Regions from separate parts of the Paenibacillus sp. FSL H8-0317 genome, predicted to be linked through region 2. Evidence: predicted binding sites of a transcription regulator. Region 2 holds the regulator's gene; the other holds the start of a gene.
The links. Region 2 encodes Rex, which represses fermentation and respiration genes when NADH is low (regulators of the CRP and FNR family bind a similar motif). Its sites were predicted from a motif close to TTGTGAAATATTTCACAA; they were not measured.

Region 1 (4,236 bases), 640 kb from region 2:
TTCAATCAACTCTTCATCCGTTTTCACTTTACATAGGGAATCAGCCAGTCTTGCTTTAATACCACCGTTACCACCGATGAAGATTTCCCAACCTCCGTCGTTACCAACGATACCGATATCTTTGGTACATGCCTCTGCACAGTTCCGCGGACAACCGTTGACAGCATATTTAAACTTGGCTGGCAGATCCAGACGTTCGAATTTACGTTCGATGCGAGCGCCCATGGCCATGGAATCCTGTGTACCGAATCGGCAGAATTGGGAGCCGACACATGTTTTGACCGTACGCAGCGATTTGGCGTAAGCATAACCTGAAGGCATATCCAGTTCAGCCCAGACTTTGGTCAGATCTTCTTTTTTAACACCAATCAAGTCGAGACGCTGACCCCCAGTCACTTTGACTGCTTTCACATCATATTTGACTGATACGTCAGCGATTCGTTTAAGGTCCGCTGGTGTAGTCACCCCGCCATACATCCGAGGTACAACCGTATACGTTCCATCCTTTTGAATATTCGCGTTCATACGTTCGTTAACAAAACGGGATTCTTTCTCATCTTCGTGTGTATCTGGTGCAATCATGCCAAGGTAGTAGTTGATCGCCGGACGACATTTGGAACAACCTTCAGGTTGACTCCAACCCAGTACATTCATGACCTCTTTGGTCGTTTGTAATCCCTTTGCACGAATCTCGGCTACAATCTCATCCCGTCCCATGGAAGTACATCCGCATATTCCCTGTTTGGCTCCACTGCTGAAACTGTCTCCAAGTACATATTGCAGAATCTGTTCCACAACCGGTTTACAACCACCGCAAGAGCGAGTTGCACCGGTACAGGCTTTGATTTCATCTACAGTAGTAAGGCCCTGGTTTGTAATGACATCAACAATGGTTCCTTTGGTTACCCCGTTACATCCACAGACGATCTCGTCCTCGGGCATCGTTTCAACAGAGGTTGCTTTCTTATGACCACCGCAGCCTGTACCCATGAGTGAACCATACAATTCTTCGGTCATTTCGGTCTGTTGTTTAATCAGCTTCTGCAATTCGGCAGAATCCGTAATGTCACCGAAGAGCACGGCGCCGACCATTTTATTATCACGGAGCAGAATTTTTTTGTAAGTCCGTTTCCAGTCATCTTTGTGCGAAATGACGGTGTGCTCCGGACTGTCGATGAATTCACCGGTTGAAAAGACGTCTACACCCGAAATTTTCAATTTCGTAGATACAACAGAACCTTCATAAGGAGCCGTTTCAACCCCGCAGATATGTTTCGCCAGAATCATACCTTGCTCGAACAATGGGGCAACGAGGCCGTAACATACCCCGCGGTGCTCTGTACATTCCCCGACCGAGTACACATTCTCAAGTGAAGTCTGCATATAGTCATCCACGACAATCCCCCGGTTGACTTCCATACCGCTTTCGCGGGCTACAGCCGTATTGGGTTTAATGCCTACAGCCATGACCACAAAATCAACATTCAGAACCGTATCATCTGCAAAACGTATCCCTTCAACCCGTTCGCCGCCCAGCAGTTCGGAAGTCTGCGCACCCATTTTGAACCGGATACCCTGACGTTCGAGTTCCGCCTTCAACATGGCTGAAGCTTGCGGATCAAGCTGACGCTCCATCAGATCCTGCATTAAGTGCACTACGGTAACTTCCATGCCAAGTTGTACCAACCCTTTGGCAGCTTCAAGGCCTAGCAGTCCGCCTCCGATAACGGCCGCTCGTTTATACTGCTTAGCAGCTTCCAGCATGACATTGCAATCGGCGATATCGCGGAAACCGACAACACCTTCTTTGTCATGTCCAGGTACGGGGAGAATAAAGGAGTTAGAGCCTGTCGCAATGATGATTTTGTCATAAGGGAAGCGAGTTCCATCCTCCGTCACAACCTCATGGGTATCCGAATCAATTCGGGTTACGGTTGTTCCTGTATGGAGGGTAATACCATAATCCTGATACCAGTGGAGATCATTCAGTACGATGTCATCCAGTGTTTTGCTTCCTTCCAATACATAGGACAACATAATGCGGTTGTAGTTAGGGTAGGGCTCTGTGCCAAAAACAGTAATATCAAATCGCGTAGTTAATTTCAAAATTTGTTCTACGGTACTGATTCCTGCCATTCCGTTACCTATGATAACGAGTTTCTCTTTTTTTCCGTTCATGTGTGTATGCCTCCTTGTTTAGACGCTGTACATTACCAACAATTTTAGTGGTTTATATTTGAAATTATACAAGTAGTTGACGACAGTTTATGTGATTTAATTCACTAATAAAGATAAAAGAGTCATAAATATAATGGTGTGAGCCCCATCACAGAAAGTGATATTTATTTTTATACAAATAAGAAATGCGAACTATTGTTCTTATTTTGTTTTCGTTGTAAAATCGGAAATGGGCCGTATTGTTCCCGATTTCTTCGAAAGGACGTTTTTGCATCATGATGGGAAGATCCCACCTTATTATCGGGACAGGCGTGTCACTTTCTGTTCTGCAGTTGGCCGGTATGCCGGTGACAGCGCCGGCAGTTACGGTTGCTCTGATTGGTTCGTTATTGCCTGACATTGATGAGCCGAATTCGCTGCTGGTATCCAGAGCCTTGCCTAACAGTCTGATCAGGCTGTTACAGACGATTCTGTTGCCCACAGCTGTATTTGTGTACTTCTATGTTCATGCCAAACCATGGAACCTGTTGCTTGCGATCCTCATTGCGCTTGTGTCATTCCTGCCTTCGCGTTCGCTTCGCAAAGTGTTGATGTTTGCGATTGGACTCGGGCTGGTCTTTTATGGTCACGCGTTCGCACCGTGGAACTTGATTGCAGGCAGTTTGTTAATGCTCTGCACCACACTGACTCATAGGGGACTGACACATACCCTGTACGGAACCGCAATATGGGCGGGCTTGTTGTACAGCACGACCCAGCAGCAGGGACCGGAGATCTGGGTAGCGGGAGGCACGGCATATGCGATGCATCTGTTGGCCGATTCACTAACCAATCGGGGTATTCGTCCGTTACCACCGCTCAAGTGGCGAATACGGGTGAATCTGATGAGTACAGGGACCAAGCGTGGGGCCGTTGTAGAGAATGTCTGCATTGTGCTTACTCTTATTTTGGCCTGGATTGCATTCTCACCGCTATTTCTATAGCCATCCAAAAACGCCAGCCCGCATATTGTGGGCTGGCGTTTACAGGAATGCATTTCATAATGAATGGATCGTAATAACCTAGCCAATTCAGGATTGAGAAGGAGAATCAGTCAGGTCGTCAATATCGGAAGAACCGAATACAAATAAAACAACAAGAATGACAATAATCAATAGCTCAGCGAAACCATTTCCGTCAAAGTCAGACATCACTTCAACCTCATTTCTTGGCGTTAAGAATTGATTCTTTGTTGGAAAGCCCGTATAACATCATTCAACGTCATGTCCCCACCAATCTCATCCAGGAATTGCACCAGTTTGTCTTGATTCGATGGTGTGATATTTTGTAACGTTTTATATTGTCCGACCAGTTCAACGACCAGTGTAGCTTCTCGAAACAACGTGACCGCATCCACTCTTAACTTCCCACTGACCAGTAATGCTGCAACGATAAGTTCCAGATTTCTTCCTTTAAGGTTGCCATTGAGAAGGGTGTTTGCGGCATTTGTTTTTTTGGAGCCTTTATTCGATTTTCCATTCCTTCTCACTGCCATAACAGGTCCCCCGCTGCTTGGTGTTTAATTCATCTTCCGTTATTGTATCTTATGTATAATTCCCTATAATGTTCGGCCTATTAATCTACGTGTCTAACTGATATCGTTGTGAATATAAAAAAAAGACCTCCCGATTGTTAGGAGGTCTCTTGTCAGCTATTACGCGTTATTAATTATGGTATTCATCGTTGTCCGATCAAGACCTTTGACCAGCTTCACGATCAGTTCTTTGGCTGCATCGTAGTCATCCGTGTGAATGATGGAAGATGAGGTATGGATATAACGTGCGCAGATACCAATAACTGTTGATGGTACACCAATGCCACTCAGGTGAACTTGACCTGCATCGGTACCACCTGGTGAGATGAAATACTGCATTTTGATCTGATTGGATGAAGCCGTATCTTGAACATATTCCACCATTCCGCGATGGGTGAACATACCCGGGTCAAAAATACGAAGCAATGCGCCTTCTCCGATATGTCCAAAGGACTGTTTGTCACATGTCATATCATTCGCCGCGC
Region 2 (4,236 bases):
CTGCAGGAGCAATTGAGAGAGCGAGACATTCCGATGCTGACCCAAGTGGTTCCGTTCCCGTTTAAGGCTGCTGTCTTCAAAGGACGTGGACATTACCTGTGCCTGCGCAAATTTGAACACAAAATCAATAAACGTGAATTCGCCACACCTAAAGAGGATTATTTCACAGCGGCTCAGATGATTGTCTGGCTCACGCAGACCGAAACCGGAGATGATGAGGAACTTAACCTTAGCGGACGCGGAGGGGACTTCTGGGAGACGGTACAGAGCGAATCCGAATCATGTCTGGGAAGATCCTGTCCATGGTTCCGTAAATGCTTCTACCATCGTGCCAAACATGAAGCAGGGTTGTCTGATATCGTAATCACCAATCACTCCAAATTATTTACGGATGTAAAAGCCGCGCATCAGTTGCTGCCAGCCTATGAGAGTCTTGTGATCGATGAGGCACATCATTTGGAGGATGTCGCTGGTAAACATCTTGGAATGCATATGAAATATTTCACCTTGGTTCATACACTGACCCGCCTGTTTAAAGACAGTCGTAATGGTCAGTTGCCTATGCTTCGTTCCCAGTTATCCGGGCATGAAAATTCAGTGCAATGGGGCTCCATGGTGGATCAAATGTTCCCGCTCGCTCTTGAAGTTAAGGAGCTGTGGGATCGTATGAGCGATGCCTTGTTCGGTCTGTTGCCTGAACGAAGTGATGCTTCACCGGGAGAGACGGGGCAATTTTCACTGCGTCTGAAAGCATCTCAGAAACCTGCTAAATGGGAGGAGTTGCAGGATCTGGAGAACCAGATCTATGTGACTCTGGGCGATTTGGTTCGCAAAGGGGACAAATTGCTGCTTGAGGTGAAAGAGGATCAGGATGATTATCAATCGGATAGTCTGATCACGGACATTACAGGATTGCTGAAAGATCTGACCACATTGAAGGAGAATCTACGTTTCTTCATGCGAATGGATGACGCCAAAACGGTGTACTGGATGGAAGCCAGCGGCCAGTTCCGCAGTAAATCTCTCCAGCTGTATGCCGTACCTGTAGATGTCAGTGCACAGCTTAAGGATTTGTTTTTTGACAAAAAGAAAAGTGTTGTGCTTACATCGGCTACGCTCTCTGTGGATAAGTCATTCCAGTTCATGATTGAACAGCTTGGCTTGCAGGAAGCTTCCGAGAATAATCGGCTGTTAACGTCGATGCTGCCTTCACCTTTCAACTATCGCGATCAGGCACTTCTGGTGATTCCGCGTGATTTCCCGAGTGTGAAGGGAAGTGTGGGTGATGCGCACTTTGTTAATATGCTGGTGCAATCCCTCGCAGAGACGGCAATTGCCACGCGTGGACGCATGATGGTTCTGTTTACTTCATACAAGATGCTGCGACAGGTCTATGATCCGCTGAAAGAAGCTCTTTCTGGTAACGACATCTCGTTACTTGGGCAAGGCGTTGACAGTGGAAGTCGTTCCAAATTGACTCGCAGGTTCCAAGATGCCAAAGCAACGGTACTTTTGGGCACAAGCAGCTTCTGGGAGGGTGTAGATATCCCGGGAGAGGCCCTAACCTGTCTCGCTATTGTTCGACTGCCTTTCCAGCCACCGAATCATCCGTTGGTGGAAGCCAAGAGTGAGCTGCTTCAGGAACAGAAGAAAAATCCGTTCATGAAACTGTCCGTGCCGCAAGCGGTCATTCGTTTCAAACAGGGATTTGGCCGGTTGGTGCGTACAGCGAAGGACAGAGGAATTGTCATTGTTTATGATACACGGGTGATTGAAGCGTACTATGGTAAATTCTTTTTATATTCATTACCTGGTCCCAAAATGGAACACATGCTCACGGAGCAGATGGTTCCACGAATTACCGAGTGGTTGGAAAAACCTGCTAATGAACAAAAATAATGGTTGTTTTGTTCGTTACATCATTGCATGACACTATTGTTTGGCGTTAAACTTTATTAGATATTCCCGTATCCGATTTAAGCAGTTGCACGCAAGAACTTATAACCTAAATTACAAGGAGCATTCTGTATAAAATGTCACGTTTATCTTTGAGTTTATACAGAATGCTCATCTTTTCATCTATTATTTTATCGTGGCCTTGGTAAGGGGGAGCAAGAATGAAATCGGATAAAATTTCGGAAGCGGTGGTACGACGTCTGCCTGTATACTTGCGTTATTTGAACGAGTTGCATCAGCGTGAGGTGGCTACTGTTTCTTCTCAAGAGCTTGGACAGAGGCTGGATCTGAATCCGGCCCAAATTCGTAAAGACCTGGCTTACTTCGGTGATTTTGGTCGTAAAGGGATCGGGTATGATGTATCCTATTTGATCGAGAAAATTCGTCACATTCTCAAGATCGATCAGCAAATTAATGTAGCTCTGGTAGGCGCGGGTAATCTAGGTCAAGCCTTGTCCAACTACAACGCATATCTGAAAGACAACATGAAGATTGTTGCTGTATTTGATGCATATGGACCGAAGATTGGTAGTCAAATCAACAGTTTGACGGTAAAACCAATGGATGAATTGACGGAAGCGGTTAAAACGGATAACATCCGCATCGGAATTATCACGGTTCCGGATACGGAAGCCCAAAATGTAGCCGATCAGCTTATTGAATCCGGAATCGAAGCGATCCTTAATTTTGCACCAACAATTCTAAAAACACCGCCGCATATCCGCATTCACCATGCTGACTTTACAACGGATCTGCTTAGTTTGGCCTATTACTTGGAGACTGGAAAGGACGACGAGGAAGATGACAACAAATAGATGGGTAATCCACAACGGCAAATTTGCCGTTAATGAAGGCGGCACAACATGGAACGTGGTCCAAGGATACATGGTTGTTGAGAATGACAAGATTGTGCATATTGGTGAGACATTGCCGGATGAAGACAAAAATAGTACCAAGGTAGATGGAAAAGGACTGTTCTTCCTGCCGGGTCTGATCAATACGCATGGTCATGCAGCGATGTCGTTGCTCAGAGGGCACGGAGACGATCTTGCATTGCAAGTATGGTTGCAGGAAAAAATGTGGCCGATGGAAGCGAAAATGACTTCAGAAGATGTATATTGGGGAACCTCGCTATCGGTGCTTGAAATGTTGAAAGGCGGAACTACGGCTTTCCTGGACATGTACGATCACATGGATCAAGTGGCCAAAGTTGTGGAGCAATCCGGCGTTAGAGCAGCACTGGCACGTGGTGTAATCGGGCTGTGCTCGGAAGAAGAGCAACTGCGGAAGCTGGAGGAGTCGGCAGCGTTTGCACGTGAGTGGAATGGACAGGCAGATGGTCGTATTACAACCGTAATCTCGCCACATGCCCCATATACATGCCCTCCTGACTACATAGAGAAGCTTGTACAGGTAGCGAATGACCTAAACCTTCCTCTCCATACACATATGTCTGAAACGCTTCGTGAAGTGGAGCAGAACGTGGCTGATTATGGACTGCGTCCTGTGGCACATCTGGAGAAACTGGGCTTTTTCTCCCGTCCATCCCTGGTTGCACATGCGGTGCATCTGAATGATGAAGAGATTGAAATTCTGGCCCGTCATGATGTGGCTGTATCCCATAACCCGGGAAGTAACCTGAAACTTGCTTCCGGAGTTGCGGGGGTACCTGCATTGCTGAAAGCAGGAGTTACCGTGTCACTCGGAACAGACGGACCAGCAAGCAACAACAACCTGGATATGTTCGAGGAAATGAGACTGGCTGCATTGATCCACAAAGGTGTATCTGGTGACCCGACGGCAGTACCGGCAGGCGAAGCGTTACTACTCGGAACGTCATATGGTGCCAAATCCATCTTCTTGAACAATACCGGAGCGCTTCAGGTCGGCATGAAGGCTGATTTTATCGCCCTTGATATTGAACAGGCACATTTCTATCCACATACAGACCTGATCTCACATACGATCTACTCGGCTTCTGCCAAAGATGTTGAGCACGTATGGGTGGATGGAAAACAAGTGGTGAAACATGGCGAATGTCTGACGCTGGATGAAGAACGTATTTTGCGTGAGTCTCAATTGGCATTTGATGGTCTGCTTGCTCGTTAATTGCAGGACAGCATCATAGGGAAAGGAAGTTCGGCTTTTGAAGAAAAAAAAGAAGTGGATATGGATTTCGCTACTTGCACTGGTTCTGATTCTGTTTGGACTTCAGCGTTATTACGTCTATGTCACGCAGGACCAGCGCAAGGAAGAAGCGCTCGCTATAGAGGCAGCACA

Region 1: a site for Rex is predicted at 2,268-2,285, ahead of nirB (nitrite reductase large subunit NirB). Genes of this name have one in related genera too.

The regions. Positions count from the first base shown of each region.
Region 1 covers NZ_CP150294.1:5,168,612-5,172,847, reverse strand. Annotated here, with positions in the region: gene nirB (nitrite reductase large subunit NirB) at 1-2,178, opposite strand, end outside; gene MHB43_RS23190 (metal-dependent hydrolase) at 2,454-3,161, shown strand; gene MHB43_RS23185 (hypothetical protein) at 3,392-3,712, opposite strand; gene MHB43_RS23180 (M42 family metallopeptidase) at 3,872-4,236, opposite strand, start outside.
Region 2 covers NZ_CP150294.1:4,527,889-4,532,124, reverse strand. Annotated here, with positions in the region: gene dinG (ATP-dependent DNA helicase DinG) at 1-1,899, shown strand, start outside; gene MHB43_RS20050 (redox-sensing transcriptional repressor Rex) at 2,118-2,771, shown strand; gene MHB43_RS20045 (amidohydrolase) at 2,758-4,065, shown strand; gene MHB43_RS20040 (DUF5590 domain-containing protein) at 4,103-4,236, shown strand, end outside.